DNA from 3 places in the Sphingobacterium sp. 18053 genome. Region 1 is predicted to be linked to each of the others. Evidence: riboswitches for the same ligand, from Rfam matches in the RefSeq annotation. Region 1 holds a riboswitch; each other region holds the start of a gene.
The links. Region 1 has a riboswitch for S-adenosylmethionine ahead of GVK91_RS05690 (methylenetetrahydrofolate reductase). Riboswitches for the same ligand answer to the same signal wherever they lie in the genome.
Positions count from the first base shown of each region.

Region 1 (3,284 bases):
ACGGTGGCGATATATACACATGTAGCAATTAGTCCGCAAGCAAAGCCGAGTAGAGAATTTAATCTAGTGTACTTCATAAGGTCAATTTGGTCTATTGTTAAAATCCTTTTTAGCACTTTAAGTTAAAAAGTTATCCTGACTCCAATAAGTTAATTAACACTATTTAACACAAGTATCTGACTATAAACAGGCTACTCAACCCTGAATATAGAGACCGACCTAAACCACACTATCGAAATTATGGACTTATTTCGGGCTTTCACAACCAATATTACAATAAAAAAAGGAAGCTTATTGGCTCCCTTTTCGTATTATTTTTATGAGTTAGGCTAGTTTTTCAACAATTTTCTTTGTTGGACCAGGATTACTCATCGTATAGAAATGTAATACCGGAGCGCCAAATTTAATCAGCTCCTGACATTGTTGCACCAACCACTCCTCACCGACTTGTCTGACGTCGGCATTCGTTTTACATGCTGAAACAGCATCGCTCAGTTCCTCCGGAATATCTAAATGAAATATCCTTGGTAAGGTCACCAACTGCTTTTTCGTTGTCAATGGTTTTAATCCTGGAATAATAGGCACATGGATTCCATTGTCTCTACATTTTGTTACAAACTCTTTGTATTTCTCAACATTAAAGAACATCTGAGTCACAATAAACTCTGCTCCCATATCGACTTTTTGTTTCAGATATTTAAAATCAGTATTGAAATTTGGCGATTCAAAATGCTTTTCGGGATATCCCGCTACTCCGATGCAAAAATCAGTCTTTTCCGATGTGATAATGTCTTCATGCAGATACTTTCCTTTATTCATATCAGTTACCTGTTCCAATAGGTCTGTTGCAAAAGCATGTCCACCATCGCTCGGTATGAAATCGGCATCGCCTTTACGTGCATCTCCCCGCAATACCAAGACGTTATCTATCCCCAGGAAGTTCAAATCGATCAGGGCATTTTCAGTTTCCTCTTTTGTAAAACCACCACATATCAAATGGGGCACCGCATCTACTTTATATTTATTCATGATTGCAGCACATATCGCCACTGTCCCAGGACGTTTACGATAGGAAACGCGTTCCAGTAATCCACTCGCATGCTCTTTATAGATATAATCTTCCCGATGGTAGGTTACGTCGATAAAAGGAGGTTTAAACTCCATCAGTTCATCCATGGTTTTAAAAATACTTTGGATGCCCTGCCCTTTCGCCGGTGGCAATAGCTCAAAAGAAAACAATGTTTTTCCTTTGGCATTCTGGATATGATCGATAATCTTCATTAAAAAACTGTTTTTAGTTTGGTTGGCTTACATCGAAACGCACAAGTCGAGGAATCGTTTATCTACATGTAACTTATCTTTCCCACATGGAGTAGGGTAGAATTTAGCACCTTGAACAATACAGGTTGCTAAGGCTTCAACGGGTCTAGTCCCTCGGCCTTTCTCTATAAGCGTTGCTAATATCGTTTTAAAAAATCAAAAGACAAAAATATTTTTTCGAAAAGGCAAAAATAGCGGCAAAAAGACTGCAATAAATGCGGCTTCAGGTTTATTCCCAGTCAACAACAGGAATTTACGCTCCACCAAAAGTAAAAGACTTAAAAAAACAGATAAAATTAACGATCGAGGATCATCGACAGCGAAGAGATTGACTATGCCACAACAGGATTGGCTAAAGATTCGCTGCCAGGGAATTCCGTAGATTTTTGAGATAAAATGTGATCAATAAGAGTCCTGTAACATGGTACTCCTCTTTCGATCCAAATTTAAAACCATCAAATAAATATTGATAGGCGACTAATGCATTTTTTTCGTTGTAAAATAATTCCTTCCAAGAATCGGGAACATCTGCCCATGCCTTGAGCACAATGCCATTCTCAGCATAAATAATGGGTGATTCAACACCATCCATTCGATAATCGTGATGTGTACCAGAACTTGATATGTGTTGGAAATAAGCGATAGAATAATCTACAAAATTCAATGCCCTAGCTTTTATCTCCTTTTCACTTTCTGATTTTACAGGGGCATTTCGCCATAGATTCACTTGGCTATCAAATTTGCTGGGGGTCTCCCGGATAGGGGTTTTATCTAACGCAAAGTTGATATAAAGTCTTTCGCTAGTGGGTATACGTGCTGAGCTAAACTGTGAAAAATCACCTCTCAGCTGAACAAAATCGCTTTTTACCTTAATAATATCTAATGCGAGGCTACCTTTTTTCTCATCGGTCAATTCTAATCGATCGCCGTTGAATCTATACTTACCGAAGAGTAAGATATCATCGATCGCCATGACAAACTTGTCTTTATCATGGAGAGAGAGAAAGGACCGATATATCGTAGGATCATTACCATAGGTATCTGCCTCGACATTTTGGGGTGATTCTCTTTTTACTTTATGATACTCTTCATTTGAATAGCCCAATATCATTTGGTAATTGCCTTCAGGAAAGTCCTTTTTCTTCCCAAAGAAAGCACAAGAAGACAACGAGAATACGAATAGCAGCAGTAATAACGGTTTCAAAATCAATCAATAATTATGGCCAGTAATAATATACAGACCAAGATAAGAAATTACTGCAATAGTTCGTATACTGCTATTTATTTGAATAAGCTCGGGGATATGCTTATTCTTTATAAAGATCCACCAAGCCTTCTGGCAATTCAACTTCAATGATCTCCTCTTCGCCATCGATTCCTAAGATCAAATCATCAGACAACGGGAACATCAGTTCTTTACCGTCCATATTTACCGAGGCGACAAATTGTTGTGGAAATTCCTGGACATCTGTTATTTGCCCCAGTTCACCATGGTTTTCATCAATCACTAAAAAACCGATTAAATCAGTATATCTAAAATCATCTGGATCGCGCTCGGGCATCTTATCATTGGAAAGATATAGCTTTTTACGGACAAGTACTTGAGCCTTATCGATATGATCCACATCCTCAAATGTCACATACGCTGTACTATTTTTTTGAAATTTAATGGTATCAACAAAATAAGGAACAAGCTTTTTGTTCACTTCCACAAAGACAACATCGATATTCAAACTCTCGTATTCCTCGAATTCAAAAAACAGTTGTACTTCTCCTTTAAGACCTCTTGTTTTACTGATGTAACCGATGTAAAAGCTTTGATCAATAGTCATATATTTCGTATTTAGCGATTAGCTGTGAGACATGATTTGGCAAACCATTAGCCTATTGGCTGTTTCAAAAAAAGCCGGCTCAAGATTGAGTCGGCTTTCTCGAATACTTTATGAAAGAATTAACCTTCAGTT
Region 1 is NZ_CACSJW010000002.1:422,508-425,791, forward strand. It holds gene GVK91_RS05685 (DUF2723 domain-containing protein) at 1-77, opposite strand, end outside; gene GVK91_RS05690 (methylenetetrahydrofolate reductase) at 325-1,281, opposite strand; SAM riboswitch class I at 1,352-1,454, opposite strand; gene GVK91_RS05695 (hypothetical protein) at 1,673-2,524, opposite strand; gene rimM (ribosome maturation factor RimM) at 2,628-3,152, opposite strand; gene GVK91_RS05705 (30S ribosomal protein S16) at 3,272-3,284, opposite strand, start outside.

Region 2 (3,284 bases), on a different contig from region 1:
TTTGGCAAGACTAGAAAAAGAAACGCTAAAACTCGACCAGGTAGAAGTAAGCATCAATGATCTTGTTTCTGCAGTAACGGACAGTATGCAGCTACGCATGCAGAATATCGGCGGAAAATTCAGTATAGATCTTGCAGCGACAAAGGATATTGTCATCGGTGATGAGTTACATTTTTCGAATGTATTTTACAATTTATTGGATAATGCCATCAAGTACAGCAAAGGAGATTTACATGTCAACATCAATTCAAAAAATGTTGGCGATACCATTGTCGTCACTATTGCCGACAACGGTATTGGGATGAGCCGGGATCACCTGCAAAAGATTTTCGACCAGTTCTACCGTATTCCAACTGGAAATGTTCATAATGTCAAAGGATTTGGTCTTGGCTTAAGTTATGTACAGGACATCCTGAGAAGGCTGAACGGAAAAATTACAGTTAAAAGTGAAAAAGATAAGGGCACGACCTTTGAAGTAATTTTGCCTATTAAAAAATAAAACGTTCCTTTTTTGTATATTTCCTCTTTAAAAAATTTCAAAGGTTGAGGAAAGCTGATTTATCAGCATCAAGGGACATTGGTGAAAATTAATATAATCATTATGCAAAAGATATTATTAGCAGAAGATGATCCTAATTTGGGGGATCTTTTAAAAGACTATCTCGAATTAAAGGGAAAATTTGACGTCACATTATGCACGGATGGAGATGAAGCGATTTCTCAATTCAAAAAAAATAACTACGACCTCTGTATTTTCGATGTCATGATGCCAAAAAAGGACGGATTTACAGTTGGACGTGAAATCAGAAAAACAAACAACACTGTTCCTATTATCTTTGCCACAGCAAAGGGGATGATGGAAGATAAAACCGAAGCCTTTGAATTAGGGGGAGATGATTATATCACAAAGCCTTTTCGAGTGGAGGAATTATTGCTCCGCATCAATGCTTTGCTGAAGCGCAGTGTTCGAGACAAAGAAGAGGAAGTGGTTGCTGATAAATTTGAAATTGGTGATTATTTCTTTGATTATACAAGTCAGCAAATTTCTTACAAAGGACAGATGCAAAAACTATCCACCAAAGAAGCGGAACTACTACGTTTGCTTTGTTTAAAGAAAAATGATGTGCTGACCCGGGAAGAAGCTTTATTAAAAATATGGCATGATGACAACTACTTTACGGGTAGAAGTATGGATGTATTTCTCAGTAAACTTCGTAAATATCTAAAAGAAGATAGTAAGGTTGAAATTGTCAATGTGCACGGAAAAGGTTACAAACTTTTGGTGAGCTAAAAGAATGGGGAATGAGAAACAGTCATTCCCCATTTTTTATGCCACAACGTATTGAAACATGGCATACACTAAATCACGGATGAAAAGAAAAGAACAAAACAATTTTATCCTTAGTAGAATATAAAAAATTGATGCACTTTTATAAAAAATTTGCATTTCAAAAAGAAATGTTCTAACTTAGCGTCGCTTATAGAGAAAGGCAGAGGGAATAGACCCGATGAAGCCTTAGCAACCTGTCCCTTGACAAGGTGCTAAATTCTACCCTACTTGATATGGGAATGATAAGCCGAAGTCACCGAATTCTAGTGTGTCCTTCTCTCTCTAGCAAGAAATATAGTTGAAAAAGAAATATTAAAAACATTCATTATGTTATTGACTAACAATTTAGGTTACCCTCGTGTGGGCGCGTTCCGCGAATTGAAAAAAGCCAATGAGGCCTATTGGGCTAAAAAATCTTCTGTTGAGGAATTATTGGACACCGCAAAAAAAATTCGTGAAGGCAATTGGAAAACACAAAAAGATGCTGGAATAGATTTGATCCCTTCCAATGATTTCTCTTTTTACGATCAAGTATTGGATTTAACCCTTACTGTTGGTGCAATTCCTGCTCGTTACCATTCTTTATTGAATAAAGTAGACAACAATTACAGCTTAGATCTATATTTTGCCATGGCGCGTGGTTTCCAACAAGAAGGAATCGACGTGACTGCAATGGAAATGACCAAGTGGTTGGATACCAACTACCACTATATGGTGCCAGAATTCACAAAAGATCAAGAATTCAAATTGACGTCCGAAAAATTCTTAAATGAATATAACGAAGCAAAATCATTGGGCATCGATACTAAACCAGTTCTACTAGGTCCTATCACTTACCTTTTGATCGGTAAAGAAAAAGAAGCTGGCTTCGACCGCATCGATTTATTGGATAAACTTGTTCCAGTATATGAGCAAATATTAGCTAAACTAGCTGAGGCTGGTGCCCAATATGTTCAGATTGACGAGCCTTTCTTAGCATTGGATTTAGATGCTAAAGTAAAAGCTTTATATCAACCTACTTTCGAAAAATTAGCTGCAGCAGCAAAAAATATCAAATTAATCGCGACTACTTACTTCGAAGCTTTAAAAGACAACGAAGATATCGCAGTTAACCTACCTATCCATGCTTTACATTTAGATCTGGTACGCGGTGAAAACCAATTGGATACGGTACTAGCTAAAGTTCCTGCTTCATTAACATTATCTTTGGGTATTGTTGAAGGCCGTAACATCTGGAAAAATGATTACGAAAAATCATTGGTTAAAATCAAACAGGCTGTTGATGCATTAGGAAAAGACCGTGTATGGGTAGCTCCTTCTTCATCATTGTTGCACGTTCCTTTTGACTTAGACAATGAGCACAATGAGCAATCGCTACCAGCTGAAGTAAAAAACTGGTTAGCATTTGCTAAACAAAAATTAGCTGAGGTAAAAGACTTAGCCGTACTAGCGGAAGGTGAAGTTGATGCTGAAACAGCAAAACGCTTCGAAGCTAACAAAGCTGCTGCTGAAAGTCGTCGTACTTCTCCATTGATCCACAAACCAGAGGTTAAAACACGTACAAGCAATATCACTGATAACGATGCAAAACGTACTTCAGCATTTGCTGACCGTAAAGCAGCGCAACAAGCGAAATTCAACTTGCCGGCATTCCCTACTACAACTATTGGTTCATTCCCACAAACGAAAGATGTTCGTAAATGGAGAGCAGACTTGAAAAAAGGTGCTATCACGCAGGCAGAATATGATAAAGCAATCGCAGAAGAAACTGAGAACACAATCCGTCTTCAAGAGCAATTAGATATCGACGTATTAGTACACGGCGAATTCGAACGTAACGACATGGTTGAATACTTCGGTGAACAATTGGCTGGTTACGCTTTCACACAAAACGGCTGGGTACAATCTTACGGTTCACGTTGTGTAAAACCTCCAATTATCTATGGTGATGTAT
Region 2 is NZ_CACSJW010000010.1:135,414-138,697, forward strand. It holds gene GVK91_RS22600 (sensor histidine kinase KdpD) at 1-499, shown strand, start outside; gene GVK91_RS22605 (response regulator transcription factor) at 602-1,291, shown strand; SAM riboswitch class I at 1,476-1,579, shown strand; gene metE (5-methyltetrahydropteroyltriglutamate--homocysteine S-methyltransferase) at 1,658-3,284, shown strand, end outside.
Region 2: it holds a riboswitch for S-adenosylmethionine, as region 1 does, so the genes downstream of both, metE (5-methyltetrahydropteroyltriglutamate--homocysteine S-methyltransferase) here and GVK91_RS05690 (methylenetetrahydrofolate reductase) in region 1, are expected to answer to the same signal.

Region 3 (3,284 bases), on a different contig from region 1:
TCCCGCTTCGAAAGCTCTAACGAAATACGCAAGACGTCACTGTGTAATACCACGCCCGCCTTATACAGATGCTCAATCTCTTTGAGCTGTACCCGTTGATCAGCAATATCCTGCTCAATTAAAGATCGGTTACTATACGACAGTTCCAAATCCAAAAAAAGATTGCAAACCTCCAATTTCGTCTGCGCTGCGGCATTCTTCCAATCGATTCTGGCCAGCTCATTTTCCAATTTTTTGGACTCAATTTTCATCAGGTCCCGATGCCCATTGTAGAGGTTCAGATAAAAATCCAGGCCGCTATCGTACAAGTAATGAATGATATCATGCTGGGAAGGTTTATTTAAAAGCCCCTGGTCATACACAGGCATATTACTCGCATAACTAGCAGAAGCTCTGGCGGAAATTTTGGGCAGCAACTCCATGCGTTGCTGCTGTACTGCCACCTCAGTTTCTTTGAGCTGCAAATAGGACTGCTCGATGTATTTACTGTTCTGTAGCGCTTTGTCGATCATGTCTTTCAGGGACATGTGCAAAGAATCGAGGGCGAAGGTGTCCGAAATAGCGAATACTAACAATCCCATGGTTAGTATTCCTTTTGCCCAATAGGGAGGAAAAAAGTTCACGTGTGCTATGTAATTTTTTTGCGTAGCAAACTTAGACACTTATTGGAACTTGGATTTCTTCACAAACGCCAATATGTTATGGAAAAAAGACATTTTTTCATCAATTCAAACAAAAAGACCAATATCTGCCAAGAAGCCCTTACAATATCCTTTTTTACAGCACATAAAAAAGACCTTTCAAATCATGATTTGAAAGGCCTTTCTCGACGGTATAATAATAGATTATCCGTATAAGGAATCTTCTATTGCATTCCACAACTGTATTCTTTTTTGTAGCGCAATTTTACTGATCTCTTTCATTTCTGTCCATTTAACCTCATCGTCCTTCCCGAGATCTGTGATCATCTGCATCGCCAAAGGCCCGTGCTCATCGCCATCAAGGTCAATATGACGTTGAAAATAATAGATAAAGCTATCCAGATTGGCTGTAGGGAAATTTGTTTTAATTTCTTCCAAAATAGAGGTAAACATTCCCGGGATAAGATCTTCGCGTCCAAATGTAAATGCAGCAGCAATTTTATGCACCTCGCCCTCAGCAATCACTTCGAATGTAAAATTCAAAAAGTCTTTGATCCGCTTGTCCAATGTGGTCGTTGCAATGACATCGAATATGTTACTCGATTTTTTGGCGTGAGCAATAAATTTGTTGACCAGATGAAGGTCGGCACCCATGGCATCCATGGCGTCCAGATACATCTCAAAATGGCTCAAACGGCGGCCATCAATATATTCATCCGACTCCTCAGCCAATACAATTTCGTTGATTAGATAGCGTGTTGATGGATGCTCACTCGCAAACCAAGGTAAAGTCGTACAGGTCAATTTAATCTGTAAAGCTTTTAGTAAAGACATAAAATCCCATACAGCGTACACATGCCCTTCTGTAAAAGAACGTAGATTCTTGATCGTTTTGATCTTACGATACAAAGGGTGTTGCAATAATACCTCGCGTTCGGCAGCAATGTATTCGTTAATTTCCGCAATTCTATTCATGGCGCAAAAGTATTGTCTTATCTCTATTTTTAAAAGTATTTTCGATGAGATTACAGTAACATGATAAATTTTTCGCCCAGCTATCCGCTTCATAACCAAATCACAGCCAACAACGCGCCTCGCTTTTGACCTCCCTATTCCTGTTGCTAACGTTCATTTACCCTTAAAAACAAAAATATTTTTAATTATAAAAAATAATCTACTATATTTGTAGAGTATTCAGAATTGCATGATGCAATACCAACCGAGTGCAGGCACCGCGGTGGTAAATTAATACGGGTTTCGACCAAAATAAACGTCGCAGAACGATTATTTTCCCAACAAGATCTGGATACAGTTTATGGTTTAATCCTTTAAATTTTTAAATTGTATGGCTACTACAACAAATCTTTACCAACACTTACTGGAAAAATTCAGTTATTACTCAACAGATGAACTGATACAGCTCAACAATGACACCATCTTAGGACAAGGCTGGGGTTCAGCCAAGGCAACCTTTAGAACAGCTTTGATCAGTACGTTCTCCAAAAGAGGACTGGATCTTTCCAACATCATTTCCAAGGAAGACGGTTTTACCTCGGTGAAGCATGTCCCTGTACGCTTGGAACAGAATGTCCTGATTCCTTTACAGTAATCGTTATCGACAAAAAAAAGCGCGCATCGAAAGGACTTCGTGCGCGCTGCTGTGGTTGGTTTAGGAAATTGCCGATTTAAAAGAAGGCAATAATCTTATTATTTATAGTTTGGATTCTGAATTAACACACCTGCGCTTTTCTCAATTTCTGTTTGTGGTAATGGCCAGCGGTAAAATTTGTCTTCAAAATGATAGGGCACTTTACTGTCTTTGACCGCATTGAGTACTTCGCCTGCGATATGCCAACGAATCAGGTCGTAATGCCGTAGTCCTTCGAAAGCAAGTTCAACCCTTCTTTCGTGGCGGATACGGTTGCGCATTTTTTCCTTGGTATAACCGGCAGGAAACCCGGGCATCTGAACGCGGCTCCTCAGAGTATTCATGGCATCGTAAACCGATGGATCTGGTCCGGCAATTTCATTTTGTGCTTCGGCATACATCAATAACACCTCCCCAAACCGCAGTACAACCGCATCCTGTTGGCTCAATGTTGAAAAGCCAAAAGGTAAGTTGGCCGGATCCAAAAATTTCAACACCCCATAACCTGTAGGCCGCGGATTGGACGGTGTATGGATCTTACCGCCGCCAAAGTCGGGATGATCCACGAAAATTGTTTTGCTCAAGCGCGGATCCCTATCTTTGAAGGGATTAGCTCGGTCAGTCAAGGGTGATTCACCATAAGGCAGACCATCTTTGCATTCATAGGTATCCACCAGGTTTTGTAAAGGTGAAGCAGCGATCCAATCGCCTAAATACATGTCCCAGGGGGCTGTATTATTCGGTGCCAGAAAATTGACCGAAAAGATAATCTCGGTATTGTTCTTCTGTGTTGCATCGCGAAAGACATTTTCAAAAGCTGTACTCAGAGTATACTCTTTCATGACATCGGTGCATAAGTCTTTTACCTCTTTCAAAATTGCTAAATCGGGCACCCCTTTGTCGCCATAAGCCGCAAACAGTAAAACCCGTGCTTTCAAGGCTTTTGCTGAACTTGCGGTCGCATGCCCCCCATTATTGAAATAAGGTTTAGCCGC
Region 3 is NZ_CACSJW010000011.1:106,307-109,590, forward strand. It holds gene GVK91_RS23920 (TolC family protein) at 1-581, opposite strand, end outside; gene GVK91_RS23925 (DUF3050 domain-containing protein) at 846-1,616, opposite strand; SAM-I-IV-variant riboswitch at 1,827-1,920, shown strand; gene GVK91_RS23930 (5-oxoprolinase) at 1,987-2,250, shown strand; gene GVK91_RS23935 (RagB/SusD family nutrient uptake outer membrane protein) at 2,349-3,284, opposite strand, start outside.
Region 3: it holds a riboswitch for S-adenosylmethionine, as region 1 does, so the genes downstream of both, GVK91_RS23930 (5-oxoprolinase) here and GVK91_RS05690 (methylenetetrahydrofolate reductase) in region 1, are expected to answer to the same signal.